Regions from separate parts of the Arthrobacter sp. Cza30 genome, predicted to be linked through region 3. Evidence: riboswitches for the same ligand, from Rfam matches in the RefSeq annotation. Region 3 holds a riboswitch; each other region holds the start of a gene.
The links. A riboswitch is a leader RNA that binds a small molecule or an ion and turns the genes downstream of it on or off. The one in region 3 is predicted to bind S-adenosylmethionine.
Positions count from the first base shown of each region.

Region 1: it holds a riboswitch for S-adenosylmethionine, as region 3 does, so the genes downstream of both, AC5RVZ_RS06960 (flavin reductase family protein) here and AC5RVZ_RS31260 (LLM class flavin-dependent oxidoreductase) in region 3, are expected to answer to the same signal.
Region 2: it holds a riboswitch for S-adenosylmethionine, as region 3 does, so the genes downstream of both, AC5RVZ_RS23510 (bifunctional o-acetylhomoserine/o-acetylserine sulfhydrylase) here and AC5RVZ_RS31260 (LLM class flavin-dependent oxidoreductase) in region 3, are expected to answer to the same signal.

Region 1 is NZ_JBNHGA010000002.1:358,613-362,762, reverse strand. Features, by position in the region: gene AC5RVZ_RS06965 (aldo/keto reductase) at 1-946, shown strand, start outside; gene AC5RVZ_RS06960 (flavin reductase family protein) at 997-1,503, opposite strand; SAM riboswitch class IV at 1,556-1,670, opposite strand; gene AC5RVZ_RS06955 (prephenate dehydratase) at 1,818-2,687, opposite strand; gene AC5RVZ_RS06950 (hypothetical protein) at 2,774-2,986, opposite strand; gene AC5RVZ_RS06945 (amino acid ABC transporter ATP-binding protein) at 3,249-4,055, opposite strand; gene AC5RVZ_RS06940 (amino acid ABC transporter permease) at 4,042-4,150, opposite strand, start outside.
Region 2 is NZ_JBNHGA010000007.1:141,436-145,585, forward strand. Features, by position in the region: gene AC5RVZ_RS23500 (winged helix DNA-binding domain-containing protein) at 1-418, shown strand, start outside; gene metX (homoserine O-acetyltransferase MetX) at 514-1,584, opposite strand; gene AC5RVZ_RS23510 (bifunctional o-acetylhomoserine/o-acetylserine sulfhydrylase) at 1,665-2,990, opposite strand; SAM riboswitch class IV at 3,058-3,172, opposite strand; gene AC5RVZ_RS23515 (VOC family protein) at 3,399-4,040, shown strand.
Region 3 is NZ_JBNHGA010000014.1:74,025-78,174, reverse strand. Features, by position in the region: gene AC5RVZ_RS31260 (LLM class flavin-dependent oxidoreductase) at 1-1,396, opposite strand, end outside; SAM riboswitch class I at 1,486-1,575, opposite strand; gene AC5RVZ_RS31255 (APC family permease) at 1,665-3,125, opposite strand; gene AC5RVZ_RS31250 (acyl-CoA dehydrogenase family protein) at 3,138-4,150, opposite strand, start outside.

The DNA of each region.
Region 1 (4,150 bases), on a different contig from region 3:
GGGCGGTGGCTGGGGGAGCGGGCCCCTGGAAGCGGCCGACGTGGCGGCCGCGCACGCGGCAGTGGCGGCGGCGCTGGAGGCCGGGATCACGACGTTCGACCACGCCGACATCTACGCCCACGGCAAGGCCGAGGCCGCGTTCGGGCGGGTGCTCGCGGGAAGTCCCGAGCTGCGCGACTCGATCCGGCTGCAGGGCAAATGCGGCATCCGGCTGCCGGTCCCCGGCCTGGTCGGGCACTACGACTCCTCGCGGGAAGCCATCCTGGCCCGCACCGACGAAAGCCTGCGCCGGCTGCACACCGATCACCTGGATACGCTGCTGATCCACCGGCCGGATCCGCTGGCGCAGGCCGAGGAGATCGCCGCGGCCTTCAACGAGCTTCGGATGGCCGGGAAGGTCCGCCGCCTCGGTGTCTCGAACATGTCCGGCGAACAGATGCGCTGGCTGCAGGCGGCGCTGGATGAACCGCTGGCGGTGAACCAGCTGGAAATGAGCCTGTACCGACGCGACTGGCTGGAGTCGGGGGTGCTGGTGAACCACCCGGAGGGAACGGGGATCGGCTTCCCGCACGGCACCCTGGAATACTGCGCCGCCCACGGGGTGGAGCTGCAGGCCTGGGGCGCGCTGGCCCAGGGCCGGTACAGCGGGCGCGCGGCAGCGGAGGCCGCGATACCGGATGCTTCCGCGCCCGCGGATGCCACAGCCCCGGCCGACCATGCAACGGCAGCCCTGGTCACGGAACTTGCCCGGGACAAGGGCTGCCCGCCCGAAGCCGTGGTGCTGGGCTGGCTGCTGCGGCATCCGGCAGGCATCCGGCCGGTCGTCGGCACCAGCAGCCCGGACCGGATCCGGGCCTGTGCCGAGGCGGAGGCGGTTGGAGCATCGATGACCCGCGAGGAGTGGTACTCCCTGTGGGTGGCGGCCCGCGGCAGGCCGCTGCCGTAGCTGCCCGCGGCTCGCCCAGCCCGCTGCCGGCTGGGCCGGGACCAAGCGTCCTAGACGAAGGCCGGCTGTTCCAACCGGCGGAATGCGGAATCGTGGAAGACGAGCGGCTCGTGCGTGCCGTCGTGCGTGGACAGGCCGTGCACCTGCAGCAGCACGACGTGGTGGTCCCCGGCCGGGACTTCCTGGTGCACCGAGCAGTCCAGCCAGAGCGCCGCGTCGTTGAGGAAAAGCGCGCCGTCGTCCGTGCCGTGCAGGCTCAGGCCGGCAAAGCGGTCCCCGTTCTTGGACGCGATCTGGCGGCAGACGCCGTCGTGCCCGGTGCCGAGGACCGAGACGCCGATCCGGTCGGCCCGGCGGACCAGCGGCCAGGTCCGTGAGGTGTTTTGCACGGCGAACATCACCAGCGGCGGCTCGAGGGAGACGCCCACGGTGAACGAGGAGGCGACGATGCCCTGCGGCTCGCCGTCGATGATCGCGCACAGCGCCGCGATGCCCGAGGGGAAGCGGCCGAAGGCTGAGCGCAACGTGTTGGGGGTCAGGTCATGGTGTAGCGACATGGCGTCCTTGGGGCTTGGGCGCATCCGCTGCGGCCGAGCTGCTGCGGGTGGATACGCGTACTTGCCTGCCGACATACCCGGCGGGCCGAATCATCACCTGGAGCACCCCGCTACGGTAGAGGGTTGCCGGCCAACCAGCCAGGGCTGTGAAGTTGGCGCTCTTGATTCGCCTCCACGCTAAGAGCGGGGAAGGGCCTGGGTCAAACGCCGGTAACAGTTCGTCAAATGCAGCGTTTTACCGGCGGCAGCCGCGCGACGGCTGCCCCGACGGTTGCGGCGCTACGGCTGCGGCCCACGGGCGGCCGCCGCCACGGCTACTGTGCGGCGGCGCCGGCGCGCACGGTCTGCCGCCGGAACGGATGCGCCGGGTAAACGCCCAGGAGGCGGATCTCGGTGGTGAAGAAGTCCAGTTCCTCGAAGGCGTGGACCATGGCAGGATCGTCCGGGTGGCCTTCGACGTCCACCATGAACATGGTGGCGGCAAACTCGCCGCCGACCATGTAGCTCTCCAGCCTGGTCATGTTGATGCCGTTGGTGGCGAAACCGCCCAGCGCCTTGTAGAGCGCCGACGGCACGTTCCGCACGCGGAACACGAAGCTGGTCACCGCCGGACCGGGAAGTTCCTCGCGGGACGGGACCGGCCGGCGGTCGGCCAGCACCACGAACCGTGTGGTGTTCGTCGGATCGTCTTCGACCTTTTCCGCGAAAACCTCCAGACCGTAGAGTTCGGCGGCCATCGGCGGTGCCAGGGAGACCTTGGTCGGGTCGTTCCATTCGGCCACCTCCCGGGCCGAACCCGCGGTGTCGCCGGCGATGACCGGAGTGAGCCCGAGCCTGCGGATCAGCTTGCGGCACTGGCCCAAGGCGTGGATGTGGCTGTGCACCTCCCGGGCCTGCTCCACGGTGGCCCCGCGTACGCCCAGCAGGCTGAACCGGATGGGCAGGAAGAATTCCTCCACAATCTGCAGGGTGGTCTTCGGCAGCAGCGCGTGGATGTCCGCCACCCGGCCGGCGATCGAGTTGTCGATGGGGATCATGGCCAGTTCGGCCTCGCCGCCGGTGACGGCAGCGAACGCATCCTCGAAGCTGGCACACGGCACCGCGTCCCAACCGGGGCGCACTTCCAGGCAAGCCATGTGGGAGTTCGAGCCGGGTTCACCTTGGTACGCAATTGCAGGAGCCATGGGCGAAATTATCCCACCGGGGCGGGCCCGCGCTTCATTCCGGGCAACCGGCCGGCGTCACATAACCTGACCGGCCCGCCAACCGCTTAGTACAGATGCGATTCCTGGGTGATGCCGTAGGGCACGTCGTCGCTCAGCTCCACCGTAAACTGCCCGGGGCCGGTGCGCGTGACCAGGATGCCGCAATCGCCGTCGATGGCGGCGAGCTTTTGCAGCTCTTCGACCGCAGCATTCAGGAGATCGTGCGCTTCGGAAGCCGTCTGTGCGGTCAACGACTTGGTAGCCAGGGAAGTGGCCATGGTTCTGCCTTTCGTGGCCGGAGGTTTCCGCGCAGGAGAAACGCGGGATGGAAGCTTCCGGCCGGAACGAGCCTGCCATGCGGAACGGTGCATGGAACTTTACATTCTGCCATCCCAGATGACATCAGATGAATTTTCCACCGGCGTGGCGTGCGCCACTCCTGCCATGGCGGGGGCGGCGCACGCCGGTGCCGGCGGGACCGCCGCGGGTGCAGGGAGCCTGCAGCGGGGAGGGCGGGGGCACCCGGAGGCGGACCCGGCCCTAGAATGGGTTTAGCAGCCGGTGGACGAACTGCTGGGTGCGCTCCTCCCGCGGTTGGCGCAGCACCTGTTCGGGGTGTCCGCGTTCCACCACCACGCCGCCGTCCATGAACACCACTTCGCTGGCCACTTCACGGGCGAAGGCCAGCTCGTGGCTGACCAGGGCCATGGTCCAGCCCTCGTCAGCCAGTTCCTTGATCACGTGCAGCACGTCGCCGACCAGTTCGGGATCCAGTGCGGACGTGGGCTCGTCGAACAGCAGCAGCGAGGGTTTGAGCGCCAGGGCCCGGACAATGCCGACCCGCTGCTGCTGTCCGCCGGAGAGCTGATGCGGATACTGGTCTTCCTTGCCGGAGAGCCCGACGCGGTCCAGCAGCGACCTGGCCTCGCGCACCGCTTCGGCCTTGGGCCGCTTCTGCACCTGGACCGGGCCCTCGATGATGTTCTGCAGCACAGTCATGTGCGGAAACAGGTTGTAGTGCTGGAACACCATGGCGCTGCGGTCGCGCAGGGCGGCGATCTGTTTCCGGTTCACCGGCGAACCGAAGTCCACGGCCGGCCCGCCCGAAAAGGCGACCCGTCCGCCGTCGGGGGTTTCCAGGCCGTTCAGGCAACGCAGCACGGTGGTTTTGCCCGACCCGGAGGGTCCGATCAGGGCCAGGACGCCACCCGTCTGGACGGACAGATCGATGGACTTGAGCACCTGGTTGCTGCCGAAGGACTTTCGCAGGCCCTCCACGGTCAGCACCGGTCCGGCTGCGGAGCCGCGCTGCGAAGCGGCGGCGGAAGGGACGTCAGTGGGCGACATAGCGGTCCAGCCTCTTCTCCAGTCGGGACTGCCCGGCGGAGAGCACCAGGCAGAACACCCAGTAGACCGCCGCGGCCTCAATGTAGAGCAGCATG
Region 2 (4,150 bases), on a different contig from region 3:
GAAGCGCGGCCTCGAATCCGGGGGCGGTGACGGACTGGAACGGTTCGAAACCGAGGGGCAACAGCTCTGGTACTCCCCCGCCGCCGGGACGATCGGCGGCGTCGCTGCGGCGGACGACGGACACCCGCGGGCTGACCTGATCCAGTGTTACGACGAATACGTCATGGGTTACACCAAGACCCGCGGCTACCTGGGCGGCAGTGCGCCGGCGGCGTTGGGCGGCGAGGTGCCGATCCACGTGCTGCTGCTGGACGGACGGATGGCCGGCAACTGGAGACACGTCCTCCGGCCCGGCTCCGCCGAGCTGCGGCTCAAACCGCAGCGGGTCTTCACCGAGCCTGAGCGGCAGGCCGTGGGCGTCGCGGTGGAGCGCTACGCGGCCTTCCTGCGGCGGCCGGTATCGCTCTACCTGGCCTGACCGCTCCGCTCTACCTGCTAGGGCGCAGCGGTGGGACTCCGCGCGGACGGCGCGCACCGGCGTCGTACTCGGGCCGCCGACACGCAGGCGGGAGGTCAGGCGGGCGCGAAGAACGCGTCGGTCAGGGCCTCGTGCAGCTGGTGGATATCGGTCAGGAAACCGTCGTGGCCCAGCGGCGTTTCGATGGTGTGGACCTTGACTGCCCCGGGCAACGCCTCGGCCAGCTGCCGCGACTGTTCCGGGAAGTACAGGCGATCGGAATCCACCGCGGCGACGAAGAACTGCGTGTCGGTGAGGCCGCCCAGCGACTGCTCCAGCGAGCCCCGGCCCCGGGCAACGTCGTGGCTGATGAGGGCCTCGGTGAGCAGGATGTAGCTGTTGGCGTCGAAGCGCGCGACGAGCTTGTCCGCCTGGTAATCTAGGTAGCTCTCCACGGCATAGCGGCCACGGGCGGACGGCGTGATGCCGCCGTACGGCTGCTCCTCCGCCTGCGGCTTGCGGCTGAACCTGTACTCCAGCTCCGGCTCCGAGCGGTAGTTGATGTGCGCGATGCGCCGGGCGATACCCAGACCCGCCTCGGGCGCGGGACCCCCGTAATAGTCGCCGCCGGCGAAGTGCGGGTCCAGCCGGATGGCCGCGACCTGCGCCTGCGCGAAGGCAATCTGCTCGGCGGTGCTCGCGGCGCCGCACGACAGGACGGCGCACCGGGCGGTGCGCTCCGGGAACGTCGCCGCCCATTCAAGCGCGCGGGCGCCGCCCATCGACCCGCCGAGCACCGTGTGCCAGCGCCGGATGCCCAGCGCGTCGGCCAGCCGTGCCTCGGCCCGGACCGAATCGCGGATCGTGACGAACGGGAAGCGTGACCCCCACGGCGTCCCGTCCGGCGCCGGCGACGAGGGACCGGTGGAACCGTAGCAGCCGCCAATCATGTTGGCGGCCACTACGAAATAGCGCTCCGTGTCGATCGTGGCACCGGGGCCCACGAGATCATCCCACCAGCCGTCCTCGTCGGAGTAGCCGCGTGCCACATGCGTACTGCCGGTCAGGGCGTGCTGAATCAGGACGGCGTTGGACGCGTCCGCATTCAAGGTGCCCCAGGTTTCAAAGCCGAGGACCACCTCGGGCAGATAGCCGCCGGCTTCCAACTCCAGCGCACCAACCGGCATCCGGCGCAGGATGCCGTCGGTCGCCTGTTCCACCAGTTCCTGCGGTTGCACTATCGTCACGCTGCGCTCTACCTGCTTGCCTAGTCGTCCGCGCCCTTGGCGGCGCGGAAACCGGCCTCCAGGTCGGCAATGATGTCGTTGACGTTCTCGATGCCCACCGACAGGCGGACCAGACCGTCGGTCACCCCGGCCGCGACCCGCTCCGCGGCCGAGAGCTGGGCATGGGTGGTCGACGCCGGGTGGATCACCAGCGAGCGCACATCGCCCAGGTTGGCCACGTGCGAGTGCAGTTCAAGGCCGTCCACAAAGCGCTTGCCGGCCTCGATGCCGCCCTTGATTTCGAACGCGACGATGGCGCCGGTCCCCTTCGGGCCGTACTTGCGGCCGCGCTCGTACCAGGGGCTGGAGGGCAGGCCGAGGTATGCGACGGAGGCAACGTCGTCGTGCTCTTCCAGGAATTCGGCCACCTTCTGCGCGTTGGCCACATGCCGCTCCACGCGCAGGCTCAGCGTCTCCAGCCCCTGGGCAATCAGGAACGCATTGAACGGCGAGATGGCGGACCCCAGGTCGCGCAGCAACTGCACCCGGGCCTTGAGGATGTAGGCCAGGTTGGCGCCCAAAGCGCCGTTGACGCCGAGGTCGCGGGCGAAGACCAGCCCGTTGTAGGTGTCGTCCGGCGTGTTAAACCCGGGGAACTTCTCCGGGTCGGCGGCGAAATCGAACGTTCCGGCATCAACGATCACGCCGCCGATCGCCGTCCCGTGGCCGCCGAGGTACTTGGTGGCCGAGTGGAGCACGATGTCGGCCCCCCACTCGATCGGGCGGATCAGGTACGGGGTAGACAAGGTGTTGTCCACGATCAGCGGCACGCCGTTTTCGTGGGCTATGGCGCTGACCGACTCCAGGTCCAGCACGTCCTGGCGCGGGTTGGAAACGACCTCGCCGAAGAACGCCTTGGTATTCGGCTTGACGGCATCGCGCCACTGCTGCAGGTTGTCCGGATCCTCGACGAAGGTGACCTCGATGCCGAACTTGGGCAGCGTGGTGCGCAGCAGGTTGTAGGTGCCGCCGTACAGGCTGGGGCTGGCCACGATATGGTCGCCGGCCTCGGCCAGGTTGAGGATAGAGAACGTCGACGCGGCCTGGCCCGAAGCAAGCAGCAGGGCGCCGACGCCGCCCTCCAGGTTGGCGATCCGGGTCTCGACCGCTTCCTGGGTGGGATTGCCGATCCTGGTGTAGATGGGCGCCAGTTCGGACAGGGCGAACCGGTCGGCCGCGCTCTGCGCGCTGGGGAACACGAACGAGGTGGTCTGGTAGATCGGCAGTGCGCGGGCGCCCGTGGCGGCGTCCGGCTCCTGCCCTGCGTGGATCTGACGGGTTTCAAAGGACCAATCGGCATTGGACATGGTGCAACTCCTTCACTGGAAGGGGCCATCCGGGATCCGGCCGTGCCGGCATGTCTGTCCCGGGTGTGACCCGCGCTTGCGCACCGCCTTGTGGCGGCTGCCTGGTCTTCACCCGGGGCACCCCACCGCGGTTGGAGGGTTGCCGGCCAGCAAACCGGGGTTTTGCGCTGGCACTCATGACCTGCCTCCAGTCTCCGCAGACAGGCCGGCGGCCGCAACAATATGACACCTTATGACTGGGCACCCAGCTCCGGGCGGTCTGTCCGACCGTCCGCACGTCAAGCTGCCGGGGCGTGTCGGGCACGGCGGAATTGCTGCCGGGAACGGCGCGCCTTGCACGAGCCGCAAGCTGAGTGACTTAGGTCACCCTAAGTCGAGAGCGGGTTCACAAAGTGCCAAGATAATGCCATGCGCTTCGACCATGTTTCTTATGCTGCTGAACCCGACGGTCTGGCTGCCACCTCAGAGCGGATCGCCCAAGCCCTGGGCATCGACGCCGTCAAGGGCGGGGTTCACCCTCGCTTCGGCACCCGCAATATGATCTTCCCCCTCACCGGCCACCATTACCTGGAGGTGGTGGAGGTGCTCGACCACCCCGCTTCCGACAAAGCCCCCTTTGGCCAGGCAGTGCGGGCGCGGTCGGAAGCCGGCGGCGGCTGGATGGGCTGGTGCGTGGCGGTCGACGACCTGACCCCGTTCGAAGAACGGCTGGGCCGCCACGCGGTTCCCGGCAACCGCAAGTTCCCGGATGGGCAGGAACTGAGCTGGCAGCAGATCGGGATCAAGGGCCTCATCGCCGACCCGCAGGTGCCCTACATGTTGCGCTGGGATGACGGCACCGAATCGCTGCACCCGTCCAACGCCCGCCCCGCCACGGTCAAGCTGATCGGCCTGACCATCGCCGGCTCTTCCGACCGGGTGGCGGACTGGCTGGGCACCCCGGTCGACGGCCTGCTGGACGACGTCAAGGTCGCATGGTCGGCGCCGAACGGTACGCCGGGCATCCTGTCCGTCCGCTTCGAAACCGCCAACGGGATCGTCGAACTGTAAGTCCTTGCGGCATCGCTCCGTTTCGGGCGTCCGCTCCACTTTATAGAAGGAGCAGACGCCCGAAACGGAGCTTTTGAGTGGTCAAGCCCTCCAGATCGTCCTGCAGTGCC
Region 3 (4,150 bases):
TCTGCAGGCGGAAGCCGGCGGCGCGGTGGTTCTCCGGTAGCTTGTCGCCGCGGCCGAAGAGCTTGTTGCGCAGGGTCCCCGGCGCGTACTCCGTGGGGTAGGCTCCCAGCTTCTGCAGCTCCGGCACGACGTATTCCACGATGTCCTCGAAGGTGCCCGGGGTGATCGCGTAGGCCAGGTTGAACCCGTCCACGTCGGTCTCGTCGACCCACTCCATTAGCTTGGCGGCCACCTCACCGCCGGAACCGACGGTGATCGGGCCGAAGCCGCCGACGCCGACCCATTCGGCCAGCTGGCGGATGGTCCACGGCTTGCCGCTGTCGCCGGAAGCCTTCTGGAAGGTCTCCACCGAGGACTGGATGGCATTGGACTTCACGTTTTCGCCGATCACGTCGTCCGGGCCGTAGGTGGAGAGGTCAACGCCCATCCAGCCGGAGATCAGCGCCAGCGCGCCGTTGATGTCCGCGTAGGACTTGTAGTCCTCGAACTTGGCCTGCGCGGTGGCGGTGTCCGGTCCGGTCACAACGGTCTGCATCGCGTAGATGCGTACGTCGTAGCGGTCGCGGCCCGCCGCTTCCACGGCGTCGCGGATCTTCTTCACCGACGCCGCGAGCATCTCCTTGGTCGGGCAGGTCACGAACACCGCCTCGGCGTTCCCGGCGGCGAACTCGGTGCCGCGCTTGGAGGCCCCGGCCTGGAAGATGACCGGGGTGCGCTGCGGGCTCGGCTCGGTGATCGCGATGCCGGGAACCTTGAAGTACTTGCCCTCGTGCCGGATCTCGTGGACCTTGGCCGGGTCGGTGAAGACGCCGGTCTCGACGTCCTTGACCACGGCGTCGTCCTCCCACGAGCCCTCGAGCAGCTTGTAGATGACCTCGAGGTATTCGTCCGCGTGGTTGTAGCGCTCGTCGTGCTCCAGCTGGTCTTCTTGGCCCATGTTGCGCGCCGCCGAGGGCAGGTAACCGGTGACCACGTTCCAGCCGACCCGCCCGTTGGTCAGGTGGTCCAGCGTGGCCAGGCGGCGGGCGAACGGGTACGGGTGCTCGTAGGCGGTGCCGGCGGTGACGCCGAAGCCGAGGTTCTCGGTCACCGCGGCCATCGCCGAGACCAGCATGAACGGATCATTCACCGGGACCTGGGTGCCGGCGCGCAGCGTGGTCTCGTTGGAGGACCCGAAGACGTCGTAGGTGCCGAGCACGTCGGCGATGAACAGGCCGTCGAAGAGGCCCTTTTCCAGCACCTTGGCCAGGTGGGTCCAGTAGCCGATGGTGTTGTAGTTGGCGGACTTGTCCTGCGGGTGGCGCCACAGTCCGGGCGACTGGTGGCCCACGCAGTTCATGTCGAAGGCGTTGAAACGAATCTGGCGCCGGGGGTTGGGCTGCGGGTTTACGGTCATGTCAGGCTCCTTTTCTGATGAGAAGAGCCCGCGCCGGTCCTCCGTTGGGCATGCGAGTGCCCAACGGAAGACCAACGAGAGATCGAGCTTCTCCATCGGTCCTGGCGGTAGCACCTTCCTCAGGGAGGGGGTTGCTGCGGCGTCAACAAGCCAGGTCTCTCGGCCGCTCTGGATGGGTACCCCTCCATTGGACACCCGGGGGCGTCCCGGAGGGAAATGTTCGCCGTCACGCGAGGTAAGAATTACGGCGCGTGACGCCGGGTAAAAATTACGACGCCGGGGCGGAGCCGGCTTTGGCCTGCGGCCGCTTCCATCCCGCCACCGCTCCCGCCCCTAGGCAGACAAGAATCAGGACGACGACGGCGATGGCCAGCGGCACACTGTTGCCGACCAGGGTGGGGAGGTTCTGCAGGATCAGGCCCAGGATTCCCAACAGCCCGATCAGTCCGAGCGCCGGGGCGACGGAGCGCTTCCAGTCGCGGGCCGGCGCACCCTTTCTCCGGAAGAAGACCAGCACCGCGATGCTTGTGAGCGTCATCAGCACCACCACGCCCAGGGAAGCGAAACCGGCAAACCAGGTGTAGAACTGCACGATCGGGTCCCAGCCGGCGACGGCGGCTGTCAGCAGGAACAGGGCAACCACTCCGGTCGAAGCGGCCGAGGCCAGATGTGGCGAGTGGTGCCGGGTGTGCGTGCCGGCCAGCTTGGCGGGGAAAATGCCTTGTCCGGCGATCTGGAAGAAATAGCGTGAGCTGATGTTGTGCAGGGACAGGATGCAGGCGAACAGGCTGCTGGCCAGCAGTACCTGGATGACGTGGCTGCCCGCGGTGCCGAGGTAGAGCGCCGTAGTCTCCGAGAGCAAGGTGCCGGGCGCGTCCGTGGCCTTTTGGACGATGCCCTCGTCGCCCCACACGCTGATCAGCAGCCAGCTGGAGAGCGCGTAGAAGCCGCCCACCACGATGAGGGCTACATAGGTGGCGCGCGGGATCGTCTTGTCCGGGTCGCGTGCCTCGTCGCGGAACACGGCGGTCGCCTCGAAGCCAATGAAACTCAGGATGGCGAACAACAGCGCGATGCCGGGCGCCCCGGACAGCACGGTGGACGGGGTGACGAACCCGGTGGACAGGCCCTCCCGACCGCCGCCGCCAAAAATTACGGCAGCGTCAAGGACCAGCACGATCAGCACCTCGGCGACCAGCAGTACCCCCAGCACCTTGCCGGAGAGCTCGATGTTCCGGTGGCCCAGCCAGGCGACGGCGGCCAGGGCGGCAGCGGCCCATGCCCACCATGGCAGTGCCGGCCCGCCGTAGGCGCGGACCACTTCGTCGACGGCCGGCGCCAGCAGGCCGTAGACGCCGGCTTCCAGCGCGAGGTAGGAGAGCAGAGCCACGAAGGCCGCCCCCAGGCCCGCCCTGCGGCCGAGGCCTTTGTCGACGTAGCTGAAGAACGCGCCGGCCGTTGGCACGTGCGGTGTCATGGTGGTGAAGCCGACGGCAAACAACAGCAGGATGGCCATGGCCAGCAGGTAGATGAAGGGAAGGCCAGCGCCGTTGCCGCTGACGATGGCCAGAGGGACGGTTCCGCCGATGACGCCCAGTGGCGACGCGGCGGCCAGCACGATGAGCACGATGCTGGCGACGCCCAGCCGGCCGGAGAGCCGCGGAACGCCGGTCGCGCCGGCCACAGCCTCGGGCTTTGCGAGGGTCGGGTTATTGGTGGATACGGACATTGTGGCCTCTTCCTAGACGGCCGCGGAACGGGCGGCGGGGCTGACTGACTGGCGTTCGGCGTCGGCGTTGGCCTCGCCAATCGTCCAGACGAAGGGGGGTTCGGTGGCGTTGACTTCCCAGTCGCCGACGATCCGGGACTTATAGATAAACGGGTTGTGCGTCGCCACGGTGCGGGCGTTGCGCCAGTGCCGGTCCAGCGCCTTGTCTGTGCTGGTCGAGGAGGCACCGAGCGCATTGAAGAGGGCGCCCGCGGCGTCCGGGACCAAGGCGCTGAGCACAATCTGCGCACGACCCGATTCCAGTTCGACGGCGATGTTGGCCGCCTTCTCGGCGTCGCCGTCTGACTGCCGCGAGGCGAAGACGCGGTCCAGGCTGCGGGCAACGCCGAGCGTGGTTGCCTTCGCGGCGTAGGCCGTGGCGCTGATTTCGCCGACCACTTGCAGGACCTGCGCGTCGTGCCGAACCAACGGGGCGTTTCCGTGGCCGAACACCCGCTTGCGGTCCCGCACGTTCTCCGCGGCTTCGCTGGTGACGGCCTGGGCGATGCCGGCCAGGGTCACCAGCAGGATGTGCTGGTAGAGCGCCGTCTGGTACGGGAAGCGGTCGGCGAAGGCGGACACGTTGGCAGGGTCCACCAAAGCGTCGGTAAATACGGTGGTGCCGCTGCCGGTGAGCCGCTGGCCGAAACCGTCCCAGTCGTCGAAGGTTTCCACGCCCGGCGTCTTGGTGGAGATGATCACCGAGACATCGGAGCCGTCCGGGCGCTTGGCGGTGACATCGATCCAGTCCGAGAAGATGGTGCCGGTGGTGTAGAACTTGCGGCCGCTCAGCAGCAGCTTGCCGCCGGTCTCGGACAGCACGGTGGCGGTTCCCCCGGCGCCCGGTTCGGTCCAGGCGTTGCCGGCCAGCTCGCCGGACGCGAAGCGCCGCAGCCAGGCGCTGCGATCCGAGGTGCGGCCGTGGTGGTACAGGTTCTCCTCCACCAAGGCGATGTGCGAACGCAGCGCCTGCGGAATGTTGCTGT